One region of the Enterobacter roggenkampii genome, then DNA from elsewhere that is predicted to be linked to it. Evidence: predicted binding sites of a transcription regulator. Region 1 holds the regulator's gene; each other region holds the start of a gene.
The links. Region 1 encodes Fur, which represses iron uptake genes when iron is present. Its sites were predicted from a motif close to ATAATAATGAGAACNACTATCAA; they were not measured.
Positions count from the first base shown of each region.

Region 1 (7,680 bases):
AGGCATCACCCACTCGCTGTGTACGCTGGAGTTCCAGGACAACCGTCGTCTGTACGACTGGGTGCTGGATAACATCACCATTCCTGTGCATCCGCGTCAGTACGAGTTCTCTCGTCTGAATCTGGAATACACCGTGATGTCCAAGCGTAAGCTGAACCTGCTGGTCACCGACAAGCACGTTGAGGGCTGGGACGACCCGCGTATGCCAACCATCTCGGGTCTGCGCCGCCGTGGCTACACCGCGGCGTCAATCCGTGAGTTCTGCAAGCGTATCGGCGTGACCAAGCAGGACAACACCATTGAGATGGCGTCTCTGGAATCCTGCATTCGTGAAGACCTCAATGAAAATGCCCCGCGCGCGATGGCCGTTATCGATCCGGTGAAGCTGGTCATCGAAAACTATCCGCAGGGCGAGAGCGAGCTGGTCTCCATGCCTAACCATCCGAACAAACCGGAAATGGGAAGCCGTGACGTGCCGTTCAGCGGCGAGATCTGGATTGACCGCGCTGACTTCCGCGAAGAAGCTAACAAGCAGTACAAGCGTCTGGTGCTGGGTAAAGAAGTGCGTCTGCGTAATGCTTACGTCATCAAAGCCGAGCGCGTAGAAAAAGATGCGGAAGGGAATATCACCACCATCTTCTGTTCTTATGACGCTGAAACGTTGAGTAAAGATCCGGCGGATGGCCGCAAGGTGAAAGGCGTTATCCACTGGGTGAGCGCATCCCACGCGCTGCCGGTAGAGATTCGTCTGTACGATCGCCTGTTCAGCGTGCCTAACCCAGGTGCGGCGGAAGACTTCCTGGCGACCATTAACCCGGAATCTTTGGTGATCAAGCAGGGTTATGCGGAGCCTTCTCTGAAAGCGGCTGAAGCAGGCAAAGCGTTCCAGTTCGAACGTGAAGGTTACTTCTGCCTGGACAGCCGTCACAGCACGGCGGAAAAACCGGTATTTAACCGTACCGTGGGTCTGCGTGATACCTGGACGAAGATCGGCGAATAATATTGCTGCTCTGGTCAATGAGAAACAAACGCCGCATTATGCGGCGTTTTTTTATTTAACGATCAGAGTATTAAGCCAGGGGTTAAAGTGGCGTCATGAAAATAACAGGTCAATGAGGTGCTACTTATTTTTTTAAAAAAAGTTTGTGTCATTACGAAATTCAAAAGGGTTATAAAAAAGGAAACCGATCCCACGCCTGGACACTGAAATAGCTGAGAATTTCCCGTCATTCCTCGCCTTCCTGTAAATGTTACAAAGCACTACCAATTATGTGCACTTCGTCATAATCCTGACTTTTGCCCGCTGAAAAGCATTGATAATTCGCGTCGCGAAAAATAACCTAAAGACGGTAGTTAATTCGAGGGTATTTAACACTACCCCTGACCATTTGGTCTTTTTTATTTACGCCGTTTCAGGCGTTTTAATTCGTCAAAGAGGAATAATCTATGCGTACGTTCAGTGGCAAACGTAGTGCGCTGGCGCTGGCTATTGCCGGTGTGACAGCAATGTCGGGCCTGGTGATTGCGCCAGAGGCAAAAGCAGCGGGTTTCATCGAAGATTCCACCCTCACGGGCGGTATTTATTACTGGCAGCGTGAGCGTGACCGTAAAGACGTCACTGAAGATAAATACAAAACCAACCTCTCGCACTCCACCTGGAACGCCAACCTGGACTTCCAGTCAGGCTACGCCGCGGATATGTTCGGTCTGGATATCGCCGCGTTCACCGCGATCGAAATGGCGGAAAACGGCGACAGCGGCCACCCGAACGAAATCGCCTTCTCCTCCAGCAACAAAGCCTATGATGAAGACTGGTCCGGGGATAAGAGCGGTATCAGCCTCTACAAAGCCGCAGCGAAATTCAAATACGGCCCGGTCTGGGCGCGTGGGGGCTATATTCAGCCAACCGGCCAGACGCTGTTAGCCCCACACTGGAGCTTTATGCCGGGTACCTATCAGGGTGCAGAAGCCGGGGCTAACTTTGACTACGGTGACGCAGGTGCGCTGAGCTTCTCCTATATGTGGACCAACGAGTACAAAGCACCGTGGCACATTGAAATGGACAAGTTCTACCAGAACGATAAGAAAACCAAAGTCGATTACCTCCACTCGCTGGGTGCGAAATACGACTTCAAAAACGATCTGGTTCTCGAAGCGGCATTCGGCCAGGCGCAAGGGTATATCGATCAATACTTTGCCAAGGCCAGCTATAAGTTTGATATTGCGGGTAGCCCGCTGAGTACCAGCTACCAGTTCTACGGTACGCGCGACAAAGTCAGTAACGGTGGCGTCAATGATATCTACGACGGCACCGCGTGGCTGCAGGCGTTAACCTTCGGCTACAAGGTCGGTCAGGTTGATTTGCGTCTGGAAGGCACATGGGTGAAAGCGGAAGGGCAGCAGGGCTACTTCCTGCAGCGTATGACCCCGACCTATGCTTCCTCCAACGGTCGTCTTGATATCTGGTGGGATAACCGCTCCGACTTCAACGCCGACGGTGAGAAAGCGGTCTTCTTCGGCGCGATGTATGACCTGAAAAACTGGAACCTGCCGGGCTGGGCCGTGGGCGCTTCTTACGCTTACGCCTGGGATGCAAAACCTGCCGACATGGCAACACCGGATGCTTATTACGATCCAAACTATCGCCTGAAAGAGTCTTCCTACAGCCTGGATGCTATCTATACCCTGCAGGATGGCCGCGCGAAAGGCACGATGTTCAAACTGCACTTCACCCAGTACGACAACCACTCCGATATCCCGAGCTACGCGGGCGGTTACGGCAACATCTTCCAGGATGAACGTGACGTGAAATTCATGGTTATCGCACCGTTCACCATCTTCTGATGAATCGTCCGGCGGGTTAGATCCCGTCGGACCGGAGACTGCAAATGATGAAAAAAATCGTAATCGTCGCGCTGTTGGCATCGGGGCTGGTGGCGTGTGCCCAGACTCAGGCACCGAAAGAGGACTCCCGTCTCAAGGAGGCCTACAGCGCCTGCATTAATACTGCAGAAGGTTCGCCGGAGAAAATTGAAGCCTGCCAGAGCGTGCTGAACGTGCTGAAGAAAGAGAAAGCGCACGAGCAGTTCGCGACGCAGGAGAATGTCCGCGTGATGGATTACCAGGCCTGTATCCAGGCACGTAAAACCGGTAACGATCAGGAAGTGGCGAAGCGTTGCGATAAGATCTGGAACGAGATACGCAATAACAATAAATAAGTTGCTTTACGCCCGGTGGCACAGTGCCACCGGGCTTTTTTCTGGCAAAAAAAAGCCAACCTTACGGCTGGCTCAGAGTATGAACACTCACTTATTTTGCGTCATGCGCATGTTCATTTTCGCGGCAATCGCCTTCAGCGCAGTGACCATAAAGGTACAGGCTGTGGTTGGTCAGACGGATGCCGTGACGCGCGGCGATTTCACGCTGGCGCGCTTCGATAGAGTCATCGCTAAATTCAATGACCTTGCCACAGTCGAGGCAGATCAGGTGATCGTGGTGCTGCTGCTGGGTCAGTTCGAAGACAGATTTACCACCTTCGAAATTATGACGGGTGACAATGCCCGCGTCATCAAACTGGTTCAGCACGCGATAGACGGTAGCCAGCCCAATCTCTTCACCCATGTCGATAAGACGTTTATAAAGGTCTTCCGCACTGACATGGTGATTGTCTGGACCCTGAAGCACTTCGAGGATTTTTAACCGAGGAAGCGTAACTTTCAGGCCAGCCTTCTTTAATGCGGTATTGTTGTCAGTCATGCGGAATCTGTCCTGTTGCTAAACGATTCACTTCTGTAGGAAGTGACAGAAAATGCACCCGGGATAATGCGTCTCATTATAGAACTGCCATGGCTAAATGAAAACTGCAAGTCTCAGGCAAAATATGCTTATAAAAATGGGGTATCACCAACAAACTTGCTCGGTGGAAAACCACATTTTATCAGGGAGACATTGTACAGGTCTGGGCGAAAAAGTTAAAAGATTGTAGCAATTAATTTAATCGGTTTGACCTGGTGCGCGGGCGCAACCGCCGTTGCGCCGCGATAAAAATCAGGCGTTGAGAATATCGTCCAGGTGCAGTTCTTCACGGATCTGCTTAACCCATTTCTCGACGCGCTCTGCAGTCAGTTCTGGCTGACGGTCTTCGTCGATGGCCAGACCCACGAAGTGATCGTCATCGGCCAGACCTTTGGACGCTTCGAAGTGGTAACCGGCGGTTGGCCAGTGGCCGACGATCACAGCGCCATTCGGCTCAATGATGTCGCGGATGGTACCCAGCGCGTCACAGAAGTACTCGGCGTAGTCTTCCTGGTCGCCACAGCCAAACAGGGCAACCAGCTTACCGTTGAAGTCCACTTCTTCCAGCGTCGGGAAGAAATCATCCCAGTCGCACTGGGCTTCGCCGTAGTACCAGGTCGGAATACCCAGCAGCAGAATGTCATAGCCTTCGAGATCTTCTTTGCTGCTCTTGGCGATGTCATGCACATCAGCAACGTCTTTACCGAGCTGTTTTTGAATGTTTTTCGCGATATTTTCGGTATTGCCGGTATCACTGCCAAAGAAAATGCCGATGATTGCCATGAGTAAAATAACCTCTTGAAACTTAATAGTATGGTGGCGCAATTCGGCCACGGATAAGGGCAATAATAGCAGAACTGGCAACCCTGCGGAAACAGCTATCGCGCAGGACTGCACTCTGTGCTACATGAAAAGGGTAATTAAGGGAATTTTCAGACTTATGCCTGGCTGCGCAGCAACTCAAGCTGGGCGATCAACATCTCTTCAATGAGCTCGCTGCGGCTAATATTTCGCGCGTCGGCCAGCTCGTTAAGCGCATCGACCGCGTCGGCGTTGAGCTTCAGTTCGACACGCTTAAGCCCACGATTTTTATCGCGTTTAAGCTGATTGCGTTTATTGATACGCAGCTGTTCATCGCGCGAAAGCGGATTCGTCTTCGGTCGTCCCGGGCGACGCTCATTCGCGAACAGATCTAGTGTCGTACGGTCCGTTTGTTCTTTGGCCATGATTCTGAGACTTCGGGGGAAACACGCCGCCCTGCTAATGCCCGGGCGATAAGCGCGCCATCATACATCACCAAAAACGGCGCGCCAACGACTGGAAGCCCGCAGCCTTCCAGTCGCTCTCTTTTTAATCAATTTGCAGTATCAGCAAGATAGCGGCGAATGGCGCGCAGCACGGCGTCAGGTTTTTCCGCATGCACCCAGTGTCCGGCTCCGGCAATGACGTGGGCACGAGCCTGCGGGAATTGCGCCAGTATGGCGTCGCGGTACGCGTCGGTAACGTAAGGGGAATTGCCGCCGCGAATAAAGAGGGTAGGGTGTGGCCAGGCGGGTACGGTTTGCCAGCCCACAATATTGTTGTACTGGTTCCAGAGCACCGGCACGTTAAAACGCCATTGCCCGTCAACAAACGACTTCAGCAGGAACTGGACGACGCCTTCTTCATCAAGATGCTCACGCATGACGGCAGCCGCCTGCTGACGCGTCGCGACACCCGCTTCGGTGACCGCATTGATGGCGGCAAAAATTTCGTCGTGACGGCGGACGTCGTAATCCACGGGCGCAACATCAATCACCACCAGGCCGTTAATACGCTCCGGGGCCAGCGCCGTCAGGGCCATCACCGCTTTACCGCCCATTGAATGCCCGATGAGGGTCACCTTTTGCAAGTGGTTGGCATCCAGCGTATCCCGCAGATCCTGCGCCATCGCGGCGTAGGTCATCTCGTCGGAACGGCCGGAAAGACCATGATTGCGCATATCGACCTGAAGAATATCGTGGTCGGTAACCAGATCGCGCGCCAGCACGCCCAGGTTATCCAGGCTGCCAAAAAGCCCGTGAACCAGTACGATGGGAGAATTATTGTTCGGCGATTGTGCAGTTTGCGCTCGGGTATTCAATTTCATGGCAAAGTTCTTTTTTTACGTATGTCAGGTTAGGGTATCATGTTGTCCATTCTGCCGCCCGGCTGCAAGGTTCCAGTTTAATCTGACTTTTGCCGCCAACCTGGTTTGACGCTATCCGCTGTTGGGATTTGACCTTATAATCCCAATGACTTGTATTCAGATAAGATATCGCACTGGATTAAGATGAAAACAATCGAAGTTGATGACGAACTCTATCAGTATATTGCCAGCCAGACGCGGCATATCGGGGAGAGCGCGTCCGACATTTTACGGCGCATGCTTAAAATTTCCGCCGCTTCACAGCCTGCTACCCCAGTCACCAAAGATGTCGTGTCTCAGCCAAGCGTTGTTGCACAAGCAAAACCTGCCGTGACACCGGCAAAAGATAAAGTGCGCGCGATGCGCGAGCTGCTGCTTTCCGATGAATATGCGGAGCAAAAAAAGGCGGTTAACCGCTTTATGCTGGTGCTGTCTACACTTTATTCACTGGATAACAAAGCGTTTGCTGAAGCGACCGAGTCGCTGCACGGTCGTACTCGCGTCTACTTCGCGGGCGACGAGCAGACGCTGCTGCAAAATGGCAATCAAACCAAACCCAAACATGTTCCTGGCACCCCGTACTGGGTGATCACCAATACCAATACGGGCCGCAAGTGCAGCATGATTGAACATATCATGCAGTCCATGCAGTTCCCGGCGGAATTGATTGAGAAGGTTTGCGGTACAATTTAACCCTTGCATCAGAAGGACCCGGTAATGGCAAATCACAGCCGTGCAGGCCAACCTGCACAACAAAGCGATTTGATTAACGTCGCTCAGCTGACCGCGCAGTATTACGTGCTGAAGCCGGTCGTGGGCAACGCAGAACACGCAGTGAAGTTTGGTACATCTGGTCACCGCGGCAGCGCGGCTCGCCACAGCTTTAACGAACCGCACATTCTGGCCATTGCTCAGGCCATTGCGGAAGAGCGCGCTAAAAATGGCGTTACCGGTCCGTGCTACGTGGGGAAAGATACCCATGCGCTGTCTGAACCGGCCTTTATCTCCGTGCTGGAAGTTCTGACTGCGAACGGCGTCGAGGTGATTGTTCAGGAGAACAACGGCTTCACCCCAACGCCTGCGGTCTCTAACGCCATCCTGGTGCACAACAAAAAAGGTGGCGCGCTGGCTGACGGTATCGTGATTACGCCATCCCACAACCCGCCGGAAGACGGCGGCATCAAATACAACCCGCCTAACGGTGGCCCGGCAGACACCAACGTCACCAAAGTGGTGGAAGATCGTGCGAACGCCCTGCTGGCTGACGGTCTGAAAGGCGTGAAGCGCATCTCTCTGGATGCGGCCATGGCGTCCGGCCACGTAAAAGAGCAGGATCTGGTTCAGCCGTTCGTGGAAGGGCTGGCGGAGATCGTCGATATGGCGGCCATCCAGAAAGCCGGCCTGAAGCTAGGTGTGGATCCGCTGGGCGGCTCCGGTATTGAATACTGGAAACGTATTGCCGAGCACTACAAGCTGGATCTGACCATCGTAAACGATCACGTCGATCAGACCTTCCGCTTTATGCACCTGGACAAAGACGGCGCGATCCGTATGGACTGCTCCTCCGAGTGCGCGATGGCGGGCCTGCTGGCGCTGCGTGATAAATTCGATCTGGCGTTTGCGAACGACCCGGATTACGACCGTCACGGTATCGTCACTCCTGCCGGGCTGATGAACCCGAACCACTATCTGGCTGTTGCGATCAACTACCTGTTCCA
Region 1 covers NZ_CP017184.1:1,273,955-1,281,634, forward strand. The annotation lists gene glnS (glutamine--tRNA ligase) at 1-1,000, shown strand, start outside; gene chiP (chitoporin ChiP) at 1,447-2,844, shown strand; gene chiQ (ChiQ/YbfN family lipoprotein) at 2,892-3,218, shown strand; gene fur (ferric iron uptake transcriptional regulator) at 3,310-3,756, opposite strand; gene fldA (flavodoxin FldA) at 4,048-4,578, opposite strand; gene ybfE (LexA regulated protein) at 4,734-5,021, opposite strand; gene ybfF (esterase) at 5,150-5,923, opposite strand; gene seqA (replication initiation negative regulator SeqA) at 6,107-6,655, shown strand; gene pgm (phosphoglucomutase (alpha-D-glucose-1,6-bisphosphate-dependent)) at 6,680-7,680, shown strand, end outside.

Region 2 (7,680 bases), 2.1 Mb from region 1:
TAGCACTGCTACAATATTCAGTTTTGCTGTTCTGTCAGACCTTTGCGTTGTTCGCGGCCTGCGGTCTGCTACGCCTCATGCTGGGCAAGCGCTGGCGCCACTCCATCCCTAACAAGCACATCGGGCTACGTATATTCTGGCTCGGTTTTATTGTGCCATTTGGTATTAAGCTGTCGATGTATATGGCAGGCTATTTGTTTGATTTTCCGGTGACTATCTCAACCTATTTCGGCGAAGGAACGGTAATTTATAATGTTGTGGATATTCAAAGCCTGATATGTGCGGGGCTGATTTTTACCATGATGTTCTATTACCCATTAAGAATGATAATTAATCCTCGTTATGCCGTCACCTTCTGGCGGCGAAGCGTGAAGCCCGTGTTTTATCACAAGAATCCATTATATATTTTTGTCTGGCTGATGCTTTTAGGCGCCATTCTCATCATTTTATGTGGTCCTTTTGAATCACCGGTCATTGCGGGCTATTTGATGCCGCTGATTTTTATTCTTTTTACCCTGGCAATAAGCCGCCTGACCTATGCGTTGATTTCTCTGCTGTGGGCCACCTCAGCGCTCCTGCTGTTGACCTACAACTACAACTTCCTGAACGGGGTCGAATCGGGCCATTCACTCTCCTTTATCCTCTCCGTGCTGATTTCTTTCGCTATCTGCTTGCTTTACATGTCGCGCATTTACCAGCGCAGCGAGTGGCTGAAGCGGGGCTGGCAGGGCAGGGCGCTTACCGATCCCCTTACCGGTTTGCCCAATATTCGTGCGCTGGAAGATTATCTTGAGATTCACCCGGATGCCAAAGTGTGCATTCTGCGCATGGATAACCTGGAGTTTTTGAGCCGCCACTACGGGATTATCATGCGGGTCCACTGCAAACGTACGATCGCCACGTCGCTACAGCCACTTTTGCAGAAAGATGAGACGCTCTTCCAGCTTCCGGGAAGCGAACTGGTGCTGGTATTACTGGGGCCGGGAACCGCCGAGCGGCTCCAGCATATGGTCGATCGGCTGAACAGCCGTAAGATTTTCTGGAACAACACCGGGCTGGATATTGAATTTGGCGCATCCTGGGGAATGGTCGAAAACGGCGAAAAGCTGCATCACACGCTGGGACAGCTGAGCTGGCTGGCAGAGCAGGCCTGCGGAGAGCAAAACGTTCTCGCGCTCACGAATAGCCTTGAGGCGGCATCAGGACAAACGACAGAGCGTGTCCTGATGCTGGCGCGGATTAAGCATGCCCTTGAGGCGGGGCAGTTCCATTTATACGCGCAACCGATCCAGAAGGCGGACGGGAGCGGGTATTACGAAATCCTGGCGCGTATGGAGAGCGAGGGCGAGATCTTCACCCCTGACCGCTTTATTCCGCTGATTGCCCAGTTCAACCTCAGCCATCGGTTTGATATGTGCATTATGGAGAAATTACTGCTGTGGCTGCGCGATCACCCTTCAACACAGGCTGGCACCCGTTTCTCCGTCAATCTGATGCCGCTCACGCTGATGCAAAAAGAGGTGGCGACTGAGATTTGCGCGCTGTTTGAACGGTACGGCGTGGCACCTCAGGCCGTCGTGATTGAGATCACCGAGGAGCAGGCTTTTTCAAATTCAGGCACAAGTATCAACAATATTCAGCAGCTGCGGGATTACGGTTTCCGAATTGCCATAGATGATTTTGGTACTGGCTACGCCAACTACGAGCGCCTCAGACGCCTGCAGGCGGACATCATTAAAATTGACGGCTGCTTTGTGAAAGACATTTGTACAGACGACATGGATGCAATGATCGTCCAGTCGATGTGTAATCTGGCGAAGGCGAAATCGCTGTGCGTCGTCGCGGAATACGTCGAAACGCCGGCCCAGCGGGAGATGCTGCTTTGCTTTGGTGTGGATTACCTGCAGGGATACCTGATAGGCAAACCCAAACCGCTGGAAGAATTGCGGGCATAAAAAAACCGGGAGCCTGGCTCCCGGTTTTTGTTTAACGGTAAACGTTACAGAACCAGTGCCGCGATAGATGCGGACAGGACGCTCACCAGCGTAGAGCCGTAAACCAGCTTCAGGCCAAAGCGAGAAACCACGTTACCCTGCTCTTCGTTCAGACCCTTAATCGCACCGGCGATGATACCGATAGACGAGAAGTTCGCGAAGGAGACCAGGAACACGGACAGAATACCTTCCGCGCGTGGAGAAAGCGTGCTGGCAATTTTCTGCAGATCCATCATCGCAACGAATTCGTTAGAAACCAGTTTGGTTGCCATGATACTGCCCACCTGCAGCGCTTCGTGAGCCGGAACACCCATCACCCATGCAACTGGGTAGAAGATGTAGCCCAGAATGCCCTGGAAGGAGATACCCAGCACCGCGGCGAACAGGGCGTTCAGTGCAGAAATCAGCGCAATGAAGCCGATCAGCATGGCGGCAACGATAATCGCGACTTTGAAACCGGCCAGGATGTATTCACCCAGCATTTCGAAGAAGCTCTGGCCTTCGTGCAGGTTAGACATCTGGATGTTCTCTTCGCTGGCGTCAACGCGGTACGGGTTGATCAGCGACAGAACGATAAAGGTGCTGAACATGTTCAGTACCAGCGCAGCCACCACGTATTTTGGTTCCAGCATGGTCATATACGCGCCCACGATAGACATGGAAACGGTAGACATTGCGGTTGCCGCCATGGTGTACATACGGTTGCGGGACATCTTGCCGAGAATATCTTTATACGCGATGAAGTTCTCAGACTGACCGAGGATCAGGGAACTGACGGCGTTGAAGGATTCCAGCTTACCCATGCCGTTCACTTTGGATAACAGGAAACCAATTCCACGAATCACGAACGGCAGAACGCGGATGTGCTGCAGAATACCGATCAGCGCGGAGATGAAGACGATAGGGCAGAGAACCTTCAGGAAGAAGAACGCCAGACCTTCGTCGTTCATTTTACCGAAGACAAAGTTGGTCCCTTCATTGGCGAACCCGAGCAGTTTTTCGAACATTTCGGAGAAGCCTTTCACGAAGCCGAGGCCTACGTTGGAGTTCAGGAAGAACCACGCAAGTAAAACTTCAATGACCAGCAGTTGGACAACATAACGAATACGAATTTTTTTGCGGTCTGTGCTGACCAGCAATGCGAGTGCAGTAACGACAACAAGTGCCAGGACAAAATGAAGGACGCGGTCCATATTTGCTCCAAATATGAGGCAGGTTTAATTTTCGTGCACATTCTATGTAACAAGCGAAAAGAAAACGAGATCGAGGACACACTATAGTTACATCCTGTGACGAGTCTCAAAAATAGTGATCCACAATACATTTTTGTTATGTTAGGTAAATGAGTGAAAAGTTAAGTTTGTGTGCTAGTCTTCACAAAAGCATGCGCGATTTCAGTTTCAGTTAGATCGCCCCACTTACCCGCCCGTCTATCGTTCAAAGCTATCAGAGAAATCACTGCAAACTTCATAAATGATCTTGATAATCATTCTCATTTTGATAGCATTAAACATAGCAAAGGCTATATTTCAGAGGCAGAAATGACAAACAGTCGCGTAGAGGGTAGCAGTGGCAGAGCAGCGCGCAAGTTGCGGTTCGCATTAATGGGACCTGCGTTCATCGCTGCCATTGGTTATATCGATCCAGGTAACTTTGCGACCAATATTCAGGCCGGGGCCAGCTTCGGCTATAAGCTGCTCTGGGTGGTCGTCTGGGCAAACCTGATGGCGATGCTGATTCAGATGCTCTCCGCAAAGCTGGGGATTGCGACGGGCAAAAACCTGGCGGAGCAAATTCGCGACCATTATCCGCGTCCCGCGGTCTGGCTCTACTGGGTTCAGGCTGAAATCATCGCCATGGCCACTGACCTTGCTGAATTTATTGGCGCAGCGATTGGCTTTAAGCTGATTCTGGGTGTGTCGCTGTTGCAGGGGGCGGTCCTCACCGGGATTGCCACGTTCCTGATCCTGATGCTGCAGCGTCGGGGTCAAAAGCCGCTGGAGAAGGTCATTGGCGGTCTGCTGCTGTTTGTCGCGGCGGCCTATATCGTTGAGCTAATCTTCTCACAGCCGAATCTGGCGCAGCTCGGTAAAGGAATGGCGATCCCAAGCCTGCCGACCTCGGAAGCGGTGTTCCTGGCCGCCGGGGTGCTGGGGGCGACCATCATGCCGCATGTGATCTATCTCCACTCCTCGCTGACTCAGCATCTCCACGGTGGGACGCGTAAAGAACGTTACTCCGCCACCAAGTGGGACGTGGCGATCGCCATGACCATCGCGGGGTTTGTCAATCTGGCGATGATGGCTACTGCAGCCGCAGCTTTCCACTTTAACGGTCATACCGGTATTGCCGATCTCGACCAGGCGTATCTCACGCTGGAGCCGTTGCTGAGCCATGCTGCCGCCACGATATTTGGCCTTAGCCTGGTGGCTGCTGGTCTCTCTTCTACGGTGGTGGGTACGCTGGCAGGCCAGGTGGTGATGCAGGGGTTTGTCCGGTTCCATATTCCGCTGTGGGTTCGTCGTTCCGTCACCATGCTGCCGTCATTTGTGGTGATTCTGATGGGGCTCGACCCAACGCGAATTCTGGTCATGAGCCAGGTGCTGCTGAGTTTTGGTATTGCGCTGGCGCTGGTGCCGCTGCTGATCTTTACCAGCAACAAAACCCTGATGGGCGAGCTGGTCAACTCAACGCTGGTGAAACGAACCGGGTGGGCCATCGTGGTGGTGGTCGTTGCGCTGAACCTGTGGTTGTTAGTGGGAACCGCGCTGGGTCTTTAACAAAAAAAGGAGCCGTGGAGGCTCCTTTTTGATTAGTGATGATGGCCGTGACCATGACCTTTGCCGCGACCCCAGCCGCCGCGACGGTCGTCACGATCGTTCCAGCCTTCACGGTAACCGCGCTCATAGGCGCTGTCTTTATACCAGCCGCGGTGTCTGCCGTTATCATGTTTCCACCAGCGATCGCCGCGCCACTCATAGTGACGATGCCAGTAATCACGGTCGCGCCAGTAGCCACCGTCCCAGTATCTGCCGTAGTCGTCACGATCGCCAATTTGTAATTTTACTGATGGCAACAGGGTGATTTCGCCCGCAGTGGCGATCAGCGGCGCCGAAGCCAGTAATACCGCTGCAAGAATCAGTGACCTGAACATACTCTTTCTCCTTCACGATCGGGGCCTTTGTTGGGCCTGTTAACGCAATTTTACGAGTTGGTAAAGCGTCGTATCATCGCCTCAACTCCGAATTCCTGGGTGAGAGCACTTTTTGCTAAAAGTGATGTTATATTGAGCTGCCCAGGATCGCGTCTATACGGGCCAACTCTTCCGCAGAGAAATGGCGGTTTGCCAGCATCCCTACGGCGTCATCAATCTGAGCCGCTTTACTTGCCCCAATCAGCACCGACGTCACTTCCTCATGGCGTAATACCCAGGCCAGCGCCATCTGGGACAGCTTCTGGCCGCGGCTTTCTGCCAGGGCATTCAGCTTCCTGACTTTCTCCAGCTTCTCTTCGGTGAGCTGATCGGGTTTAAGGAACTGACTGCCGCTTGCCGCGCGTGAGTCTGCGGGTATGCCGTTCAGATAGCGATTGGTCAGTTGCCCGCCGGCCAGCGGCGAGAAGGGAATACAGCCGACTCCTTTTTCCTGCAACACGTCCAGCAGCCCCGCTTCCGGCGCACGTTCAAAGAGGGAGTATTTCGGCTGGTGGATCAGGCAGGGCGTCCCGAGGTCATTAAGGATATCAATCGCCTGGCGAGCCAGAACAGACGGGTAGTTGGATAATCCGACATACAAAGCCTTCCCCTGACGCACCACATGGTCAAGCGCTTTCATGGTTTCCTGCAGCGGCGTTTCCGGATCTGGCCGGTGATGATAGAAGATATCCACATACTCCAGCCCCGTGCGCTTCAGGCTTTGATCGAGGCTTGCCAGCAGATATTTACGTGACCCCCAGTCGCCGTAAGGCCCCTCCCACATGGTATAACCCGCTTTGGTGGAGATGATTAGCTCGTCGCGCCAGGGCAGGAAATCCTCCTGCAAAATACGTCCGAAATTACGTTCGGCCGATCCGGGGGGCGGGCCATAGTTGTTGGCAAGGTCGAAATGTGTAATGCCCAGATTGAACGCACGCTGTAAAAGTTGACGGCTGTTTTCGATAAGGGCGGTGTCACCAAAGTTATGCCACAGCCCAAGCGAGATGGCAGGCAACCTGAGTCCGCTTCGCCCGCAGCGGCGATACTCCATTGTCCTGTAACGATTTTTGTCCGGCTGATAACCCATTTTCGTGACCTCTGGTGCTGAAGTGAAAAATCAGTGTATGCGTTTACATTTTCGTGAAAAAAAGCAGCATAGCGCAGCCTTTTTTGTAAAGCATTCTTTCCATGCCCTTCTTATCACCAATTCTGGACAGCCATCACGCTTATTTAATACTCAAGGTGAGGTCAACATTAGAAGGATACCTGTTCATGCGTACCCCATACTGCGTCGCCGATTACCTGCTGGACCGTCTTACTGATTGTGGAGCCGATCATCTGTTTGGCGTGCCGGGCGACTATAACCTGCAGTTTCTCGACCATGTGATAGACAGCCCGGATATCTGCTGGGTGGGCTGTGCCAACGAGTTAAACGCTTCTTATGCCGCTGACGGATACGCCCGATGTAAGGGCTTTGCCGCGCTGCTGACGACATTTGGCGTAGGAGAGTTAAGCGCCATGAACGGCATTGCGGGCAGCTTCGCCGAGCACGTTCCGGTCTTGCATATTGTAGGGGCACCGGGTACGGCATCACAGCAAAGAGGGGAGCTGCTGCACCACACGCTTGGCGACGGTGAGTTTCGTCATTTTTATCATATGAGCGAGCCGATCACTGCTGCACAGGCGATCCTGACCGAACAAAACGCCTGTTATGAAATCGACCGGGTGTTAACGACAATGCTCCGGGAGCGTCGCCCCGGCTATCTGATGTTGCCTGCCGACGTGGCAAAAAAGGCCGCCACTCCCCCTGTAAACGCTCTCACGCTCAGGCATCCACATGCCGATAGTGCCTGCCTGAAAGCGTTCCGGGACGCCGCAGAAAACAAGCTTGCCAGGAGCAAGCGTACTGCGCTGCTGGCCGATTTCCTTGTCCTGCGCCACGGCCTGAAGCATGCGCTACAAAAATGGGTCAAAGACGTGCCGATGGCACACGCCACCATGCTTATGGGCAAAGGGATATTTGACGAACGTCACGCCGGATTTTATGGCACCTACAGCGGTTCAGCGAGCGCCGGTGCGGTAAAAGAGGCGATTGAAGGGGCGGATACCGTACTGTGCATCGGCACGCGATTTACCGATACCCTGACCGCCGGCTTCACGCATCAGCTCACCCCGGCACAAACGATAGAAGTTCAGCCTCATGCCTCACGCGTAGGTGATCTTTGGTTTACCGGCATCCCTATGCTTCAGGCAATCGAAACGCTGGTGGAACTGTGCAAACAGCACGTGCACGAGACACCCGCGCAGTCTTCTCAAAGCGCGATGGCCTACCCGCAGCCGGATGGCTCGCTGACGCAGGCGAATTTCTGGCAAACGTTGCAGACATTTATTCGTCCGGGAGACATCATTCTTGCGGATCAGGGCACCTCGGCCTTCGGCGCGATCGACCTTCGTCTGCCGGCTGACGTGAATTTTATCGTCCAGCCGCTGTGG
Region 2 covers NZ_CP017184.1:3,371,456-3,379,135, reverse strand. The annotation lists gene BFV67_RS15840 (sensor domain-containing phosphodiesterase) at 1-1,955, shown strand, start outside; gene BFV67_RS15835 (NupC/NupG family nucleoside CNT transporter) at 2,000-3,187, opposite strand; gene BFV67_RS15830 (Nramp family divalent metal transporter) at 3,536-4,774, shown strand; gene BFV67_RS15825 (DUF2502 domain-containing protein) at 4,807-5,148, opposite strand; gene mgrA (L-glyceraldehyde 3-phosphate reductase) at 5,276-6,274, opposite strand; gene ipdC (indolepyruvate decarboxylase) at 6,460-7,680, shown strand, end outside.
Region 2: a site for Fur is predicted at 3,474-3,496, ahead of BFV67_RS15830 (Nramp family divalent metal transporter). Genes of this name have one in related genera too.

Region 3 (7,680 bases), 1.7 Mb from region 1:
AAGGAAGTCACCGGCGGTCTGGATGACACGCAGCTGCGTAACCTGGAGACCCGTCTGGGTTATCTGCGCGAACTGGAAGAACGTCGTCAGGCGATCCTCAAATCCATCGGCGAACAGGGCAAGCTGACCAGCGAACTGGAAAGCGCCATCAATGGCACCCTGAGCAAAACCGAACTCGAAGACCTCTATCTGCCGTACAAGCCGAAGCGCCGCACGCGCGGACAGATTGCAATTGAAGCGGGTCTTGAGCCGCTGGCCGACCTGTTGTGGAACGAGCCGTCCCACGATCCGGATACCGAAGCGGCGAAATTCATCGACGCCGACAAAGGCGTAGCGGACACCAAGGCCGCCCTCGACGGCGCGCGCTACATTCTGATGGAGCGCTTCGCGGAAGATGCCGCCCTCCTCGCTAAAGTGCGTGATTATCTGTGGAAGAACGCCCACATCGTCTCTACCGTCGTCGCGGGTAAAGAGGAAGAAGGCGCGAAATTCCGCGACTACTTCGATCACCACGAACCGATTTCCACCACCCCTTCCCACCGCGCGCTGGCAATGTTCCGCGGCCGCAACGAAGGCGTGCTGCAGCTCTCCCTGAACGCCGACCCGCAGTTTGACGAGCCGCCGAAAGAGAGCCACTGCGAGCAGATCATCATCGACCATCTCGGCCTGCGCCTGAACAACGCCCCGGCTGACAGCTGGCGCAAAGGCGTGGTGAGCTGGACCTGGCGCATCAAGGTGCTGATGCACCTCGAAACCGAGCTGATGGGCACCGTGCGCGAACGCGCCGAAGATGAAGCCATCAACGTCTTCGCCCGCAACCTGCACGACCTGCTGATGGCCGCCCCTGCTGGCCTGCGCGCGACCATGGGTCTCGATCCGGGTCTGCGTACCGGTGTAAAAGTCGCTGTCGTTGACGGCACCGGCAAGCTGGTCGCCACCGACACCATCTATCCGCATACCGGCCAGGCAGCGAAAGCGGCCGTCGTGGTGGCGGCGCTGTGCGAAAAATACAACGTCGAACTTGTCGCCATCGGCAACGGTACGGCGTCCCGCGAAACCGAACGTTTCTACCTCGACGTGCAGAAGCAGTTCCCGAAAGTGACGGCGCAGAAAGTGATCGTCAGCGAGGCCGGGGCGTCCGTCTATTCCGCGTCCGAGCTGGCGGCCCAGGAGTTCCCGGACCTGGACGTTTCCCTGCGCGGTGCGGTCTCGATCGCTCGCCGCCTGCAGGATCCGCTGGCGGAACTGGTGAAGATCGACCCGAAATCGATCGGCGTGGGCCAGTATCAGCATGACGTGAGCCAGACTCAGCTGGCGCGCAAGCTGGATGCGGTGGTGGAAGACTGCGTAAACGCCGTTGGCGTTGACCTGAACACCGCCTCCGTCCCTCTGCTGACCCGCGTAGCGGGCTTAACCCGCATGATGGCGCAAAACATCGTCGCCTGGCGCGATGAGAACGGCCAGTTCCAGAACCGTCAGCAGCTGCTGAAGGTAAGCCGTCTGGGGCCAAAAGCGTTTGAGCAGTGCGCGGGCTTCCTGCGCATCAACCACGGCGATAACCCGCTCGATGCCTCCACCGTTCACCCGGAAGCGTACCCGGTGGTGGAACGCATCCTGGCCGCCACCCAGCAGGCGCTGAAGGATCTCATGGGCGACAGCAGCGCCCTGCGCAACCTGAAAGCCGTTGATTTCACTGACGACAAATTTGGTGTGCCAACCGTTACCGACATTATTAAAGAGCTGGAAAAACCGGGCCGCGATCCGCGTCCTGAGTTCAAAACGGCGACCTTTGCTGACGGTATCGAGACCATGAACGACCTGCTGCCAGGGATGGTGCTGGAAGGTGCGGTGACCAACGTCACCAACTTTGGCGCGTTTGTGGATATCGGCGTGCATCAGGATGGCCTGGTCCATATCTCATCCCTTGCCGACAAGTTCGTTGAAGACCCGCACACCGTGGTCAAAGCGGGCGACATCGTGAAGGTCAAAGTGCTGGAAGTGGATCTGCAGCGCAAGCGTATCGCCCTGACCATGCGTCTGGACGAGCAGCCGGGTGACACCAGCGCGCGCCGCGGCGGCAACGGCGGGGGCCGCGAGCAGCAGCGTCCGGCCGCGAAAGCCGCGAAGCCGCGTGGACGTGACGCCCAGCCTGCAGGCAACAGCGCGATGATGGATGCGCTGGCGGCCGCGATGGGTAAAAAACGCTAAGGTTGTACATGCCCGGTGGCGCTACGCTTACCGGGCCTACGGTTTTGTAGGCCGGGCAAACGCAGTGCCGCCCGGCAAGCAGGCCGCAGGGAATTAAAATAAATAGCGTGTAGCCATATTTAAACCACGAATTATCACCCCGTTAACAAATACCTCTCTTTTCGTTTTCCCGGCATTGCAGCAAATATTGAGCAAGGTCAAACAGGCCGTAAATTAATACCGTAAACAACATTCCGTCACAGTTTTAATATTGCTGATAAAAACTATTCTCATTATCATCGCATAGTAGATAATTTAACCTTTCGTGGAATCAGGCGTTATGCAATTCACTCCAGACAGTGCATGGAAGATTACCGGTTTTACCCGCGAAATTAGCCCGGCCTATCGGCAAAAGCTGCTGTCGCTTGGCATGCTGCCCGGCTCGTCATTCCAGGTCGTACGCGTGGCGCCGTTAGGGGATCCGGTTCATATCGAAACCCGACGCGTGAATCTGGTCCTGCGTAAAAAAGACCTCGCGTTAATAGAAGTCGAAGCCTTATCCCGATAACAAGCCAGCGGTTTCAGTGAGTCCAGAAAAATGAAAAAGTTAACTATTGGCTTAATTGGCAATCCTAATTCCGGCAAGACTACGCTTTTTAACCAGCTGACCGGGGCTCGCCAGCGCGTGGGCAACTGGGCGGGCGTAACGGTTGAACGTAAAGAGGGCCAGTTCACGACGACAGACAACCAGGTGACGCTGGTTGACCTTCCCGGTACCTACTCCTTAACCACCATTTCGTCGCAAACTTCGCTCGATGAGCAAATCGCCTGTCACTACATTCTTGGCGGCGACGCGGATCTGCTGATCAACGTGGTCGATGCCTCAAACCTCGAGCGTAACCTCTATCTGACGCTGCAGCTGCTGGAGCTGGGTATCCCCTGCATCGTGGCGCTCAACATGCTCGACATCGCAGAGAAACAAAAGCTACGCATCGACGTTGATGCCCTCTCCGCGCGCCTCGGGTGCCCGGTCGTTCCGCTGGTCTCGACGCGCGCGCGCGGTATTGATGCGCTGAAGCTGGCCATTGACCGTCACGCGGGAAATCGCGACGTTGAGCTGGTGCATTACGCCCAGCCTCTCCTGCGCGAAGCCAACGTGCTGGCGCAGGAGATGGACAAAGCCATGCCTGCGAAACAGCGCCTGTGGCTTGGCCTGCAGATGCTGGAAGGGGATATTTACAGCCGCGCTTATGCCGGTCATGCGGCCGATAAGCTGGACGTGACGGTGGCCCGTCTTAGCGACGAGCTGGACGACCCGGCGCTGCACATCGCCGATGCCCGTTACCAGGCTATCGCCTCGATCTGCGACGTGGTCAGTAACGCGCTGACGGCAGAACCCAGCCGCTTTACGGCGGCGGTGGATAAGATTGTGCTCAACCGCTTCCTCGGTTTGCCCATCTTCCTGCTGGTGATGTACGTGATGTTCCTGCTCGCCATTAACATCGGTGGCGCGCTGCAGCCGATTTTTGACGCCGGTTCCGTCGCGGTCTTCGTGCACGGCATTCAGTGGGTGGGCTACACCCTGCACTTCCCGGAATGGCTCACCATCTTCCTCGCGCAGGGGATCGGCGGCGGTATCAATACCGTTCTGCCGCTGGTGCCGCAGATCGGCATGATGTACCTGTTCCTCTCGTTCCTGGAAGATTCCGGCTACATGGCGCGCGCGGCGTTCGTGATGGATCGTCTGATGCAGGCGCTGGGCCTGCCGGGCAAATCCTTCGTCCCGCTGATCGTCGGCTTCGGCTGTAACGTGCCGTCGGTGATGGGCGCGCGCACGCTGGATGCACCGCGCGAGCGTCTGATGACCATCATGATGGCGCCGTTTATGTCCTGCGGTGCCCGTCTGGCGATCTTTGCGGTCTTTGCGGCAGCCTTCTTTGGCCAGCAGGGCGCGCTGGCGGTCTTCTCGCTGTACGTGCTGGGCATCGTGATGGCGATCCTGACCGGCTTAATGCTGAAACACACCATCATGCGCGGTGAAGCGTCACCGTTCGTGATGGAGCTGCCGGTGTACCACGTCCCCCATCTGAAAAGCCTGGCGATCCAGACCTGGCAGCGCCTGAAAGGCTTCGTCCTGCGCGCCGGTAAGGTGATTGTCATCGTCAGCGTTTTCCTGAGCGCGCTGAACAGCTTTACCCTGAGTGGACAGGCAGCGGATAACATTAACGACTCAGCCCTCGCCTCCGTCAGCCGCGTCATCACGCCGGTCTTCAAACCGATTGGCGTGCATGAGGATAACTGGCAGGCAACCGTCGGGCTGTTTACCGGCGCGATGGCAAAAGAGGTGGTTGTCGGTACCCTGAACACGCTCTACACCGCCGAGAACATTCAGGAGCAGGAATTTAACCCGGCGGAGTTTCACCTCGGTGACGAACTGCTGGGTGCCGTAGAGGAAACCTGGCAGAGCCTGAAGGACACCTTCAGCCTGAGCGTGCTGGCGAACCCGATTGAGGCGAGCAAAGGCGACGGCGAGATGGCGACCGGTGCCATGGGCGTGATGGGCGAGAAGTTTGGCAGCGCGTCCGCGGCCTACAGCTACCTCATCTTCGTTCTGCTCTATATTCCATGCATCTCCGTGATGGGGGCGATTGCCCGCGAGTCCAGCCGCGGCTGGATGGGCTTCTCCATCCTGTGGGGATTAAACATCGCGTATTCGCTGGCGACGCTGTTTTATCAAACCGTTAATTTCAGCCAGCACCCGCGCTACAGCCTGGTCTGCATTCTCGCGGTTGTGCTGTTTAACGTGATCGTTCTCGGCCTGCTGCGGCGGGCACGCAGCCGCGTCGACATCGACCTGCTGGCAAACCGTAAAACCGCCGCAACCTGCTGCAACAGCCCGGCAGGCGACTGTCACTAAGGAGCACACCCCATGGCATCGTTGATTCAGGTTCGTGACCTGCTGGCACTGCAGGGGCGAATGGAGGCGAAACAGCTGAGCCTCAGCCTGCATACGCCGCAGCCGATGATCGACGCCATGCTGGAAAGACTGGAAGCCATGGGGAAAGCGGTGCGCATTCAGGAAGAGCCGGACGGTTGTCTGTCCGGCAGCTGTAAACATTGCCCGGAAGGAAAAGCCTGCCTCAGGGAGTGGTGGGCACTGCGCGAATAAAGGCGGACAGCGCCGAACAAAACTCGCCAGGATGTGAAATAAATGGCGCGTGTGCCGCTTTAGCGACCACCATTGATTGGCTTTCCGGCCACAGGTTATCCAGCAGTGGAACCACCTTACGCGGAACCAGCCCGTCCAGATAGCCATACATACGCAGGTGCGGAAGCGCCAGCGACGCCAGCGGTTCACGCAGATCGATCGTCTTGAGTATCTCAAGCCCCCCGTTAAGCACCTCAACGTCAGGCATCGGCAGCGACAGCACGGTCTGCTTCAGCGTGCGCGCGTCCTGACGCGCGGTTTCTGTACCCATCGTCTGCAGCGCGAGAAAACGCTCCACCGTCCGCTGGAAATCGTCGCTTAGCTGCTGCTGGAACCCTGCCAGCACTTCAGGCTTGATCCCCGGCCACGCGTCCTGCGCGCTAAAGCAGGGTGACGAGGCAACGGTAACCAGCGCGCTCACGCGCCCGGGGTTATCCAGCGCAATCTTGCTTGCCACCAGCCCGCCCAGGCTCCAGCCCAGCCAGACAGCGTTTTGCGGCGCGGTGTCCAGAACCTGCTGCGCCATCTCATCAAGCGACATCGCGCCAAAGCCGCGGCTGCGGCCATAACCCGGCAAATCCACCAGATGCAGCGTAAATTGCGAGGCAAGTTCCTCGCTTACGCAACGCCACACTTCAGCATTCAGTCCCCATCCGTGCAGCAGCACAAGATGGCAATTTCCCGTTCCGACGGTCTGCCACCACAGCGTCTTCATCAGTTACTGTTCTCTTTTTCACATGGAGGTTGCACATGCTAACAGTACCTGGGTTGTGCTGGCTATGCCGAATGCCGCTGGCACTCAGCAGGTGGGGCATCTGCTCCGTCTGTACGCGATCGCTGCAATGGCGTATCGGGATCTGTCCACAATGTGGTTTACCGGCCACAAATCCCTCTTTGCCCTGTGGCCGGTGCCTGAAAAAATCCCCGCCGTGGAGCGCGCTGGTGGCGGTGGATGATTATGTTCCGCCGCTGAGCAGGCTGATTCACGCGCTGAAGTTTTCCGGCCAGAGTTCCCTGGCACAGCCCCTTGCGCGACTGCTACTGCTGGCGGTTTTGCAGGCGCGGCGCCACCGCGCATTGCCGAAAATCGACAGGGTGGTGAATGTCCCCCTCTACCGACGCCGCCACTGGCGACGCGGTTACAATCAGAGCGACCTGATCTGCCGTCCCCTCGCCCGGTGGCTTGGCTGTCAGTATGATGCCCGCGCGCTGACGCGTGTTCATGCCACCGCCATCCAGCATCAGCTCAGCGCCCGGCTTCGCAAAAGAAACCTCAAAAATGCCTTTCGCCTTGAATTGCCGGTCGACGGTCTCCATATCGCGATTGTGGATGATGTCGTCACCACAGGCAGTACCGTTGCTGAACTTTCCCGACTGCTTTTGCAAAGCGGCGCCGCGTCGGTTCAGGTATGGTGTCTGTGCCGTACCTTGTAGCCCTTCTTCAATGGGCGTATGATTATACCCAGGTAATTTAGTCAACTATTAGGCCAAAGCTATGATCCGTATTTCCGATTCTGCACAAGCGCACTTTGCCAAACTGCTGGCAAATCAGGAAGAAGGGACGCAGATCCGTGTGTTTGTGATCAATCCAGGCACGCCGAATGCAGAATGTGGTGTTTCTTATTGTCCTCCGGACGCCGTGGAAGCCACCGACACTGCCCTTAAATTTGAACAGCTCACCGCCTATGTTGATGAGCTAAGCGCACCGTATCTTGAAGATGCGGAGATCGACTTCGTCACCGATCAGCTGGGATCTCAGCTGACCCTGAAAGCACCGAACGCGAAAATGCGTAAAGTGTCTGACGATGCCCCGCTGATGGAGCGCGTTGAGTATCTACTGCAATCCCAGATTAACCCGCAGCTGGCTGGCCATGGCGGTCGTGTTTCCCTGATGGAAATTACCGACGAAGGTTTTGCCATTCTGCAGTTTGGCGGCGGCTGTAACGGCTGTTCAATGGTCGATGTCACCCTGAAAGAAGGGATCGAGAAGCAGCTGCTGAACGAGTTCCCGGAACTGAAAGGCGTGCGTGACCTGACCGAACACCAGCGCGGCGAGCACTCTTACTACTGATTCATTGCCCGTCTGTATTGCCCGGTGGCGCTGCGCTTACCGGGCCTACAAAACCCTGCTCCCCCTCTTCACTCCCCTCTATATGTTGACCTGCGTCTCATAATTCACATTTTGCCTTCCAGGGTGATTCTCAATCACGCCATGTTACCCGTATCATTCTCATGGGCACTAAGCACACTCATAACAGCCGACTAAACTTAATCGTTTAAAAGGC
Region 3 covers NZ_CP017184.1:4,359,609-4,367,288, forward strand. The annotation lists gene BFV67_RS20525 (Tex family protein) at 1-2,208, shown strand, start outside; gene feoA (ferrous iron transporter A) at 2,528-2,755, shown strand; gene feoB (Fe(2+) transporter permease subunit FeoB) at 2,786-5,104, shown strand; gene feoC ([Fe-S]-dependent transcriptional repressor FeoC) at 5,117-5,356, shown strand; gene bioH (pimeloyl-ACP methyl ester esterase BioH) at 5,328-6,110, opposite strand; gene gntX (DNA utilization protein GntX) at 6,146-6,829, shown strand; gene nfuA (Fe-S biogenesis protein NfuA) at 6,891-7,466, shown strand.
Region 3: a site for Fur is predicted at 2,465-2,487, ahead of feoA (ferrous iron transporter A). Genes of this name have one in related genera too.

Region 4 (7,680 bases), 410 kb from region 1:
CTGGCGCGCGTTGTACAGGCCGGTGTGGTCCCGATGGATACGGCGGCGGTGGCCTCTGAGATCCAGCGTACCTGGAACCGTGAAGATGCAGCGGAGTGGGCGGAAGTGTACACCCACATCTTCCCGGCTTATCAGTTGCTGATCGAAAGCTACAGCAAAGCGCAGGAAGTGGTTAAAAACAGCGAAGTGCTCGATTCACAGCGTTAATCCCCTGCTCCGCGGCGTAAAAACCGTGGAGCTGATTATTGCTTAACCGAACAGGCACTAAAGCTGAAAATCTGCTTGACCGTGTCAGCGCAACTCCCTATAGTAACGCCCCGTTGCCCCCCACGCGGTCAGGCAGCAAAACAATATGGTGAGGTGTCCGAGTGGCTGAAGGAGCACGCCTGGAAAGTGTGTATACGGCAACGTATCGGGGGTTCGAATCCCCCCCTCACCGCCATATTCAAGATGAGAGCTCGTACGAAAGTACGGGCTTTTTTCTTTTATATTCTCCGAAAGGGGGGATTCGAACCTTGAAACTCCCTGCGCTCTTTATGCCTGGTGGCGCTGCGCTTACCAGGCCTACGGGTATTGTAGGTCGGGTAAGCGCAGCGCCACCCGACAACATGCCTGCACACAAAACAAAGCCCGGTTTCCCGGGCCTTGAACGCAACTGCACACTCAGTAATACGCTTGTAGCGTGCGCTGGCAGAGCGCCGAGCGCACGCAGTCATCTTTGGTGAAGCGTACCACCCCAATCATCTCATCTTCCTCAAAACGTGACATGGCGTCGCTCAGTCCGGATTTCACGCCGGACGGCAGGTCACACTGGGTAATATCGCCGTTAACGATAACCGTCACGTTCTCCCCGAGGCGCGTTAAAAACATCTTCATTTGCGCAGCGGTCACGTTCTGAGCCTCGTCAAGAATGACGACCGCATTTTCAAATGTACGTCCGCGCATATAGGCGAACGGCGCGATTTCCACCTTGCCAATCTCTGGCCGCAGGCAGTACTGCATGAAGGATGCACCCAGCCGCTTCACCAGCACGTCATAGACGGGCCTGAAGTACGGGGCAAACTTCTCCGAAATGTCACCGGGCAAGAAGCCGAGATCTTCATCAGCCTGCAGTACCGGACGGGTAACAATGATTCTTTCCACGTCCTTATGGATCAGCGCTTCCGCCGCTTTGGCTGCACTGATCCAGGTTTTCCCGCATCCGGCTTCACCGGTTGCAAAGATGAGCTGTTTACTCTCGATAGCATTCAGGTAGTGCGCCTGAGCCTCATTGCGCGCCACAATTGGAGAATTATCACGGCTGTCACGGGCCATGCCAATTGCTTCTACGCCACTCATCTGCACAAGCGAGGTGACCGATTCTTCTTCACGCTGTTTATGGCTACGTGAATCCCGTCTCAGCACACGTTTTGCTTCGCGACGAGCTTTGATCACTGCTTTTTGTCTTCCCATGGATAGCACCTTGAGTTGTTGGTATTCATCACACGCGCCAGCGTCGGCACGATTATGCGCACGAACATCAGAGGGTTGGCTTCCTTGTAAGCCATTGCTTGCACTATCGGATGACGATACGGAACAGCTACGCGCACCGTTCTGCACGTCGGTCGAATCAGATTCTTGAGGGAGGGGGGAAAATTTAGTGGTGAGGAAATCGCTGCCGGAGTCTGAGCCTCCGCGCCGGGTGCTGCGGTTGTTATGTTTACCTTGTCCAGTACAGGACGCAACCATTCGCGATCTCCATAGTGATTCAGTATCACTGCCGGGAACTACCGCTGTCTTATCTTAAGTACATCAGGAGTTATCATAAATGCAACATTTATTTTACCTGAATGCAACTTTTAGGACTGTCCCTACAGTTGAAATCAGTCTCATATAGAAATATTACAGAAATATAACAGCAGGATAGTCATATGAAAAAATAATGTCCCGCGAACGGTTGCGGGGACAATTATCAGGCTTCAATAAGACCCTGCGCGAGATACGCGTTGCTGTCGCGCACGCCTGGCAGGGCAAAGAAATAGCCGCCGCCGATAGGTTTAATGTACTCTTCCAGCGCTTCGCCGTTTAAGCGCTTCTGTACCGTCAGGAACCCCTTCTCGAGATCGTGCTGATAGCAGACGAACAGCAGCCCCATATCGAGCTGACCGGAATTGGTCACGCCGAGCGAATAGCTGTATCCCCGACGCATCATCAGACTGGACTGCGTCTCTTTGGTACGCGGATTGGCCAGACGAATATGGCTGTCCAGCGCAATCACGTCGCCATTCGGATCGCGGGCGTAGTCAGGCACATCATGCTCGTTCTTCATGCCGAGCGGCGCCCCGCTTTGCTTATCGCGACCGAAGATCGTCTGCTGCTCTTTGAGCGGCGTGCGGTCCCAGAACTCCACGTGGAACTGAATAATGCGCACCGCCTGATAGCTACCGCCCACCGCCCATGCCGGTTCGCCCTGATCGGCAGTGACCCACACCACCTCCTTCATGAGCGCACTATCATGGCTGTCCGGGTTGGCCGTGCCGTCCTTGAAGCCCAGCAGGTTCACCGGTGTCTCTTTCCCTTTGCTGCGGGCGGCGTGGTCAGAGATAAACCCTTCCCGCTTCCAGCGCACGCTCAGCAGATCCGGCGTGTGCTTAATGATGTCGCGCAGGGCGTGGATTACCGTGTCCTGCGTATTGGCGCAAATCTGCAGAAGCAGATCGCCGTGGCAGAGGGCGGCGTCCAGGGAATCATTCGGGAAGCGCGTCATTTTTTGCAGCGCCTTCGGCTTCTGTTTTGCCAGCCCGTAGCGCGCGTCAAACAGCGATTCACCCAGCGAAACGGTAATGGTCAGGTTATCCGGGGCGATGAAAGGCCCCAGAATGCCGGAGTCCATTGGCGGAAGACGCGGGTTCGGCGTATCGGGCGCCGGTCCACCGGCGGTAAGAAACGCGATGCGCGTCGTCAGCAGGCGGAACAGGCGTTCCAGATCGGCTTTATCGCTGGCCAGCGAATCAAAGGCCACCAGCATCATCGACGCCTGCTGCGGCGTCAGAATGCCCGCCTGATGCTCGCCATAAAACGGCTGCGTCTCCATGCGGGCGTTGGGTGACAGCGTGCCGGGCGCGCTTTGCGGTTTCGCCGCGTGCGCCACCGGACACCCGCCAGCCAGAGCAAGCGCGCCCCCGAGCGCCCCCACCCCTTTTAACAACCGACGACGGGAAGGCTCTGCCACGTCACTCTCGTTGTGCTTATCCATCGTGCTTAGTCCAGACCCAGTACGCCACGCAGCAGGGAGAGATCTTCCGCCAGGGCGGTAATCGGGCCTTTCAGCGCGTTACGGTCGGCATCGGTCAGCTTGTCGTAGGTTTCAAAGCCGTCTTTGGTACGGTACTTCGCCAGAATGGTGTCGACCTTTTTGAAGTTGGCGTCCACTTTGGCCAGCAGCTCGCCGTTCTCTTTCTGCAGCTGAGGACGCAGCAGGTTAACAATTTTCTGCGCGCCGTCGACGTTTGCCTGGAAGTCCCACAGGTCGGTATGGCTGTAGCGATCTTCTTCGCCGCTGATTTTGCTCGCGGCCACTTCTTCAATCAGACCGGCCGCGCCGCCCACCACTTTAGACGGCGGGAAGGCCAGCTCGCTGATGCGCTTTTGCAGCTCCAGCACATCGCTGTTCAGCTGCTCAGCGTATTTCTCCATCCCTTTGGTGGTGTTGTCGCCAAACAGGGCTTTCTCCAGACGGTGGAAACCGGTGAATTTCGGATCGGCGGCCTTCTGCTCGAAATCATCTTCACGGGCATCGATGCTGCCATCAAGGTCAGAGAACAGCTCGGCGATCGGCTCGATGCGCTCGTAGTGCTGACGGGTTGGCGCATAGAGGGATTTCGCTTTTTCGATATCCCCGGCCTTCACCGCATCGGTAAAGGCTTTGGTTGCCGTCGCCAGCTCCGCCGTCTCTTTCGTGACGTACGCCTTATACGCGGTAATTGCATCGCCCAGGCTCAGCACCGCAGCGCCTTTCGCCGCATCGGCCGTCGCTTCACCTTTGACGATGAGCTTCCCTTTCGGGTTGGTCAGCAGGCCGCAGGTCATCTCATACTCGCCCGGCTGCAGGTTGGCGGTCATCTTCTGGCTAAAGCCAGGGGCGATATTTTCACGCTCTTCCACCACCAGAACGCCTTTCAGGATCTCCCACTCCAGCGCCTTCTGGCTGTGGTTCTGAATAATAAACTGGGTTTTACCGCTGTTCACCGTGAGGGTCATCGGCTCACACTGCTTGTCGTTGACGGTGACCTTAACCTGTGGAACATCCGCGCCCCAGGCGGAGAAAGCAGAAGCGAACAGCGCGGCAATGCCTGCGCATAACGCACTACGACGGAACTGAATTGCCATGACTCTTCCCTTTAAAAGTATGTTGTCACTAAATCAAAAATTACGGCGCAACGCGCGACGCCTGCGTGCCGGTACGCGGCGGCATTGCGAACAGCACCAGCGCCGGAACCAGATAAATAAAGTACATCGCCACTTCGCTGACGCTCGGCGTTTCCTGATAGCCGAAGATACCTTCGAGCAGGGTGCCGGTCAGAGAGTGCGTGGAGAGAACGTTGCTGAGGTCAAACGCCACGTCCTGGAAATGGTTCCACAGGCCCGCTTCATGGAAGGCGCGAATCGCCCCCGCCGCCAGACCCGCGGCCACCAGCAGAATAAACAGGCTGGTCCAGTTGAAGAAGGCGCCCAGGTTCAGGCGGATACCGCCCCAGTACAGCAGGAAACCGAGCACCACGGCCGTGGCGAGGCCCAGCACGGCCCCCAGCGGCGGCCAGATCCCCACATCCTGCTGAAACGCCGCCAGCAGGAAGAAAACAGACTCCAGCCCTTCACGCGCGACGGCGAAAAAGACCATCATAATGAGCGCCCAGCCGTGGTTGTTCCCCTTCTGCAGCGCGTTATCCACCGCCTGCTCCAGCTGCACCTTCACGTTACGCGAGACTTTACGCATCCAGAACACCATCCAGGTGAGGATCACCACCGCAATCACGGCGACGATACCTTCAAACAGCTCCTGCTCTTTCTGCGGGAACTCGCCGGTGGTTTCGTTAATGAGAATGCCCAGGCCCAGGCAGAGCGCCGCGGCAAGGAATACCCCGACCCACATGACGCCAATCCAGCGCCCGCGCTGGGTTCGCTTCAGATAACTGGCGATGAGGCTCACGATAAGGGCGGCTTCGAGCCCTTCACGTAACATAATGAGAAATGGAACAAACATGCCGACACCTTAAATGTTTATCGCGGTCAACTGATGCAAAGAAAGGTAAATTCTTGTGATAGTGATTATCATTACGACGGAAAGAAAAACAAGCGAAATGTGCGGTGTTTTGATGACGAGTTGTAAACGCAAAGCCTGATAATAGTGACGTACGTAACGTTCAGGTTTATAAGTTATAACGAAAATGCCCATTTACGCTGATTCAGGGCTGTGGCTAAATATCCGCCTCACAACCTAACTGAAAATAAACCATGTTTAAAATTGTCCATTTCCTGCTGGCGCTGGTGATTATTCTTGCGCTCGCCTGGCTTACGAGTTTTGACCGCCGGAAAATTCGGGTTCGTTTTGTTTTACAGCTGATTGTTATTGAAATTGCGCTGGCGTTCTTTTTCCTGCACGCCGAAAGCGGGTTATTCCTGATTAAATACGTCTCAGGATTTTTTGAGTCACTGCTCAAATTTGCTGGCGAAGGCACCAATTTCGTCTTTGGCGGTATGGGTGAAAAAGGGCTGGCGTTCATTTTCCTCGGCGTGCTTTGTCCGATTATTTTTATTTCCGCGCTGATCGGTATTCTTCAGCACTGGCGGATCCTGCCAATTTTTATTCGGGTAATCGGTACGCTGCTGTCAAAACTGAACGGTATGGGCAAGCTGGAATCCTTTAACGCGGTGAGCTCGCTGATCCTCGGCCAGTCGGAAAACTTCATTGCCTACAAAGGCGTGCTGGGCGATCTCTCCTCGCGTCGTCTGTTCACCATGGCGGCCACGGCCATGTCGACAGTCTCCCTGTCGATTGTCGGGGCGTATATGACCATGCTCGACGCCAAATATGTCGTCGCAGCGCTGATTCTCAACATGTTCAGCACCTTTATTATCCTCTCGGTCATCAACCCGGCGCGCCCGGAAGCGGAACCGGATGTTAAGCTTGAAAAACTGCATGAATCCCAGAGCTTCTTCGAGATGCTCGGCGAGTATATTCTGGCCGGTTTTAAAGTGGCGATGATTATTCTGGCGATGCTGATCGGTTTTATCGCGCTTATTAGCGCCGTTAATGCCCTCTTCTCCAGCGTATTTGGCATGAGCTTCCAGCAGATCCTGGGCTATGTATTTTATCCCCTGGCGTGGCTGGTAGGGATTCCGCTGAGCGATGCCTTAAACGCGGGCAGCATTATGGCGACCAAGCTTGTGGCGAATGAATTTGTGGCGATGATTGAGCTGCAGAAAATAGCCCACCAGATGTCCCCGCGCGGGCTGGGGATTTTATCCGTCTTCCTCGTCTCGTTCGCGAACTTTGCCTCCATCGGCATCGTGGCCGGGGCGATTAAGGGCCTGAACGAGCAGCAGGGTAACGTGGTATCGCGTTTCGGGCTGCGTCTGGTGTACGGCGCGACGCTGGTGAGTTTGCTGTCGGCGAGCTTTGCGGGGTTGGTGCTCTGATGCAATGCCGGGTGGCGCGCAGCGATCCCGGTCTACAAAACAACAACGGCGGGAATTCCCGCCGTTTTCATTAAAACTGCACGCACACCGGCTGATCGACACGCATCACCGACTCCTGCGCGAAGCGGGACTTATAAATCCCGCGTAACGCTTCGATGTTCTTCTCGCTCTGCGCATCTTTACCGTGGATCAGCATCAGCGCCTTGCTCGGCTCGCGCGCCACTTTTCCGTCGTTCCCCAGCCACTGCCCGCGGGCATCAAACACCGTTAAGCCATCGCGAAAGCGCGGCGTCACGTCCTGGTCAACAAACTGCTGCCACTCGTTGCTGGTAATCTGCGCCCCGGCAGGACGGTTTAAGCCGAAATAGAGCGTGGTTTGCTGCATCTGGCTATCCGCTTTGCAGGTCTCCACCGCCGCGTGTTGCGATGGCGCGCTGCAGCCCGCCAGCATCAATAATGCCGCCGCCATTAACCCTGTTTTGATTGTCATGCTTCGCTATCCTCATTGTTATAAGCACAGGGATATCACAGGAAAAGACGGATTTTGGCAAGAAAAAAGCCGGGTGCGCTTGCGCTTACCCGGCCTACGGTTTTCCGTGGGAAAAATTATTCCGGCTGCAGCTTAGACGGCGGCGCGGAGTGGTAATGCGCGTCGGCTTCCGCAAAGCGTTTCTGCATGGAGGCAGACGGTGCTTTACCCAGCAGGCTGAAGACCACGATACCGATGCTGCCGAAGATGAAGCCAGGAATGATTTCGTACAGGCCCAGCCAGGCGAACTGTTTCCAGACGATAACGGTCACCGCACCGATAATCATCCCCGCCAGCGCGCCGTTACGGGTCATACGGGACCACATGACGGAGAACAGGACGACCGGACCAAACGCCGCACCGAAGCCCGCCCACGCGTAGCTCACGAGACCCAGCACGCGGTTTTCCGGGTTGGCCGCCAGCGCAATCGCCACCAGCGCCACCAGCAGCACCATAAAGCGCCCTACCCACAC
Region 4 covers NZ_CP017184.1:1,683,346-1,691,025, reverse strand. The annotation lists gene BFV67_RS07815 (isochorismatase family protein) at 1-207, shown strand, start outside; tRNA gene BFV67_RS07810 (tRNA-Ser) at 355-442, shown strand; gene phoH (phosphate starvation-inducible protein PhoH) at 664-1,452, opposite strand; gene efeB (iron uptake transporter deferrochelatase/peroxidase subunit) at 1,952-3,235, opposite strand; gene efeO (iron uptake system protein EfeO) at 3,241-4,368, opposite strand; gene efeU (iron uptake transporter permease EfeU) at 4,409-5,242, opposite strand; gene BFV67_RS07785 (NupC/NupG family nucleoside CNT transporter) at 5,494-6,678, shown strand; gene BFV67_RS07780 (DUF3574 domain-containing protein) at 6,749-7,168, opposite strand; gene putP (sodium/proline symporter PutP) at 7,285-7,680, opposite strand, start outside.
Region 4: a site for Fur is predicted at 5,298-5,320, ahead of efeU (iron uptake transporter permease EfeU). Genes of this name have one in related genera too.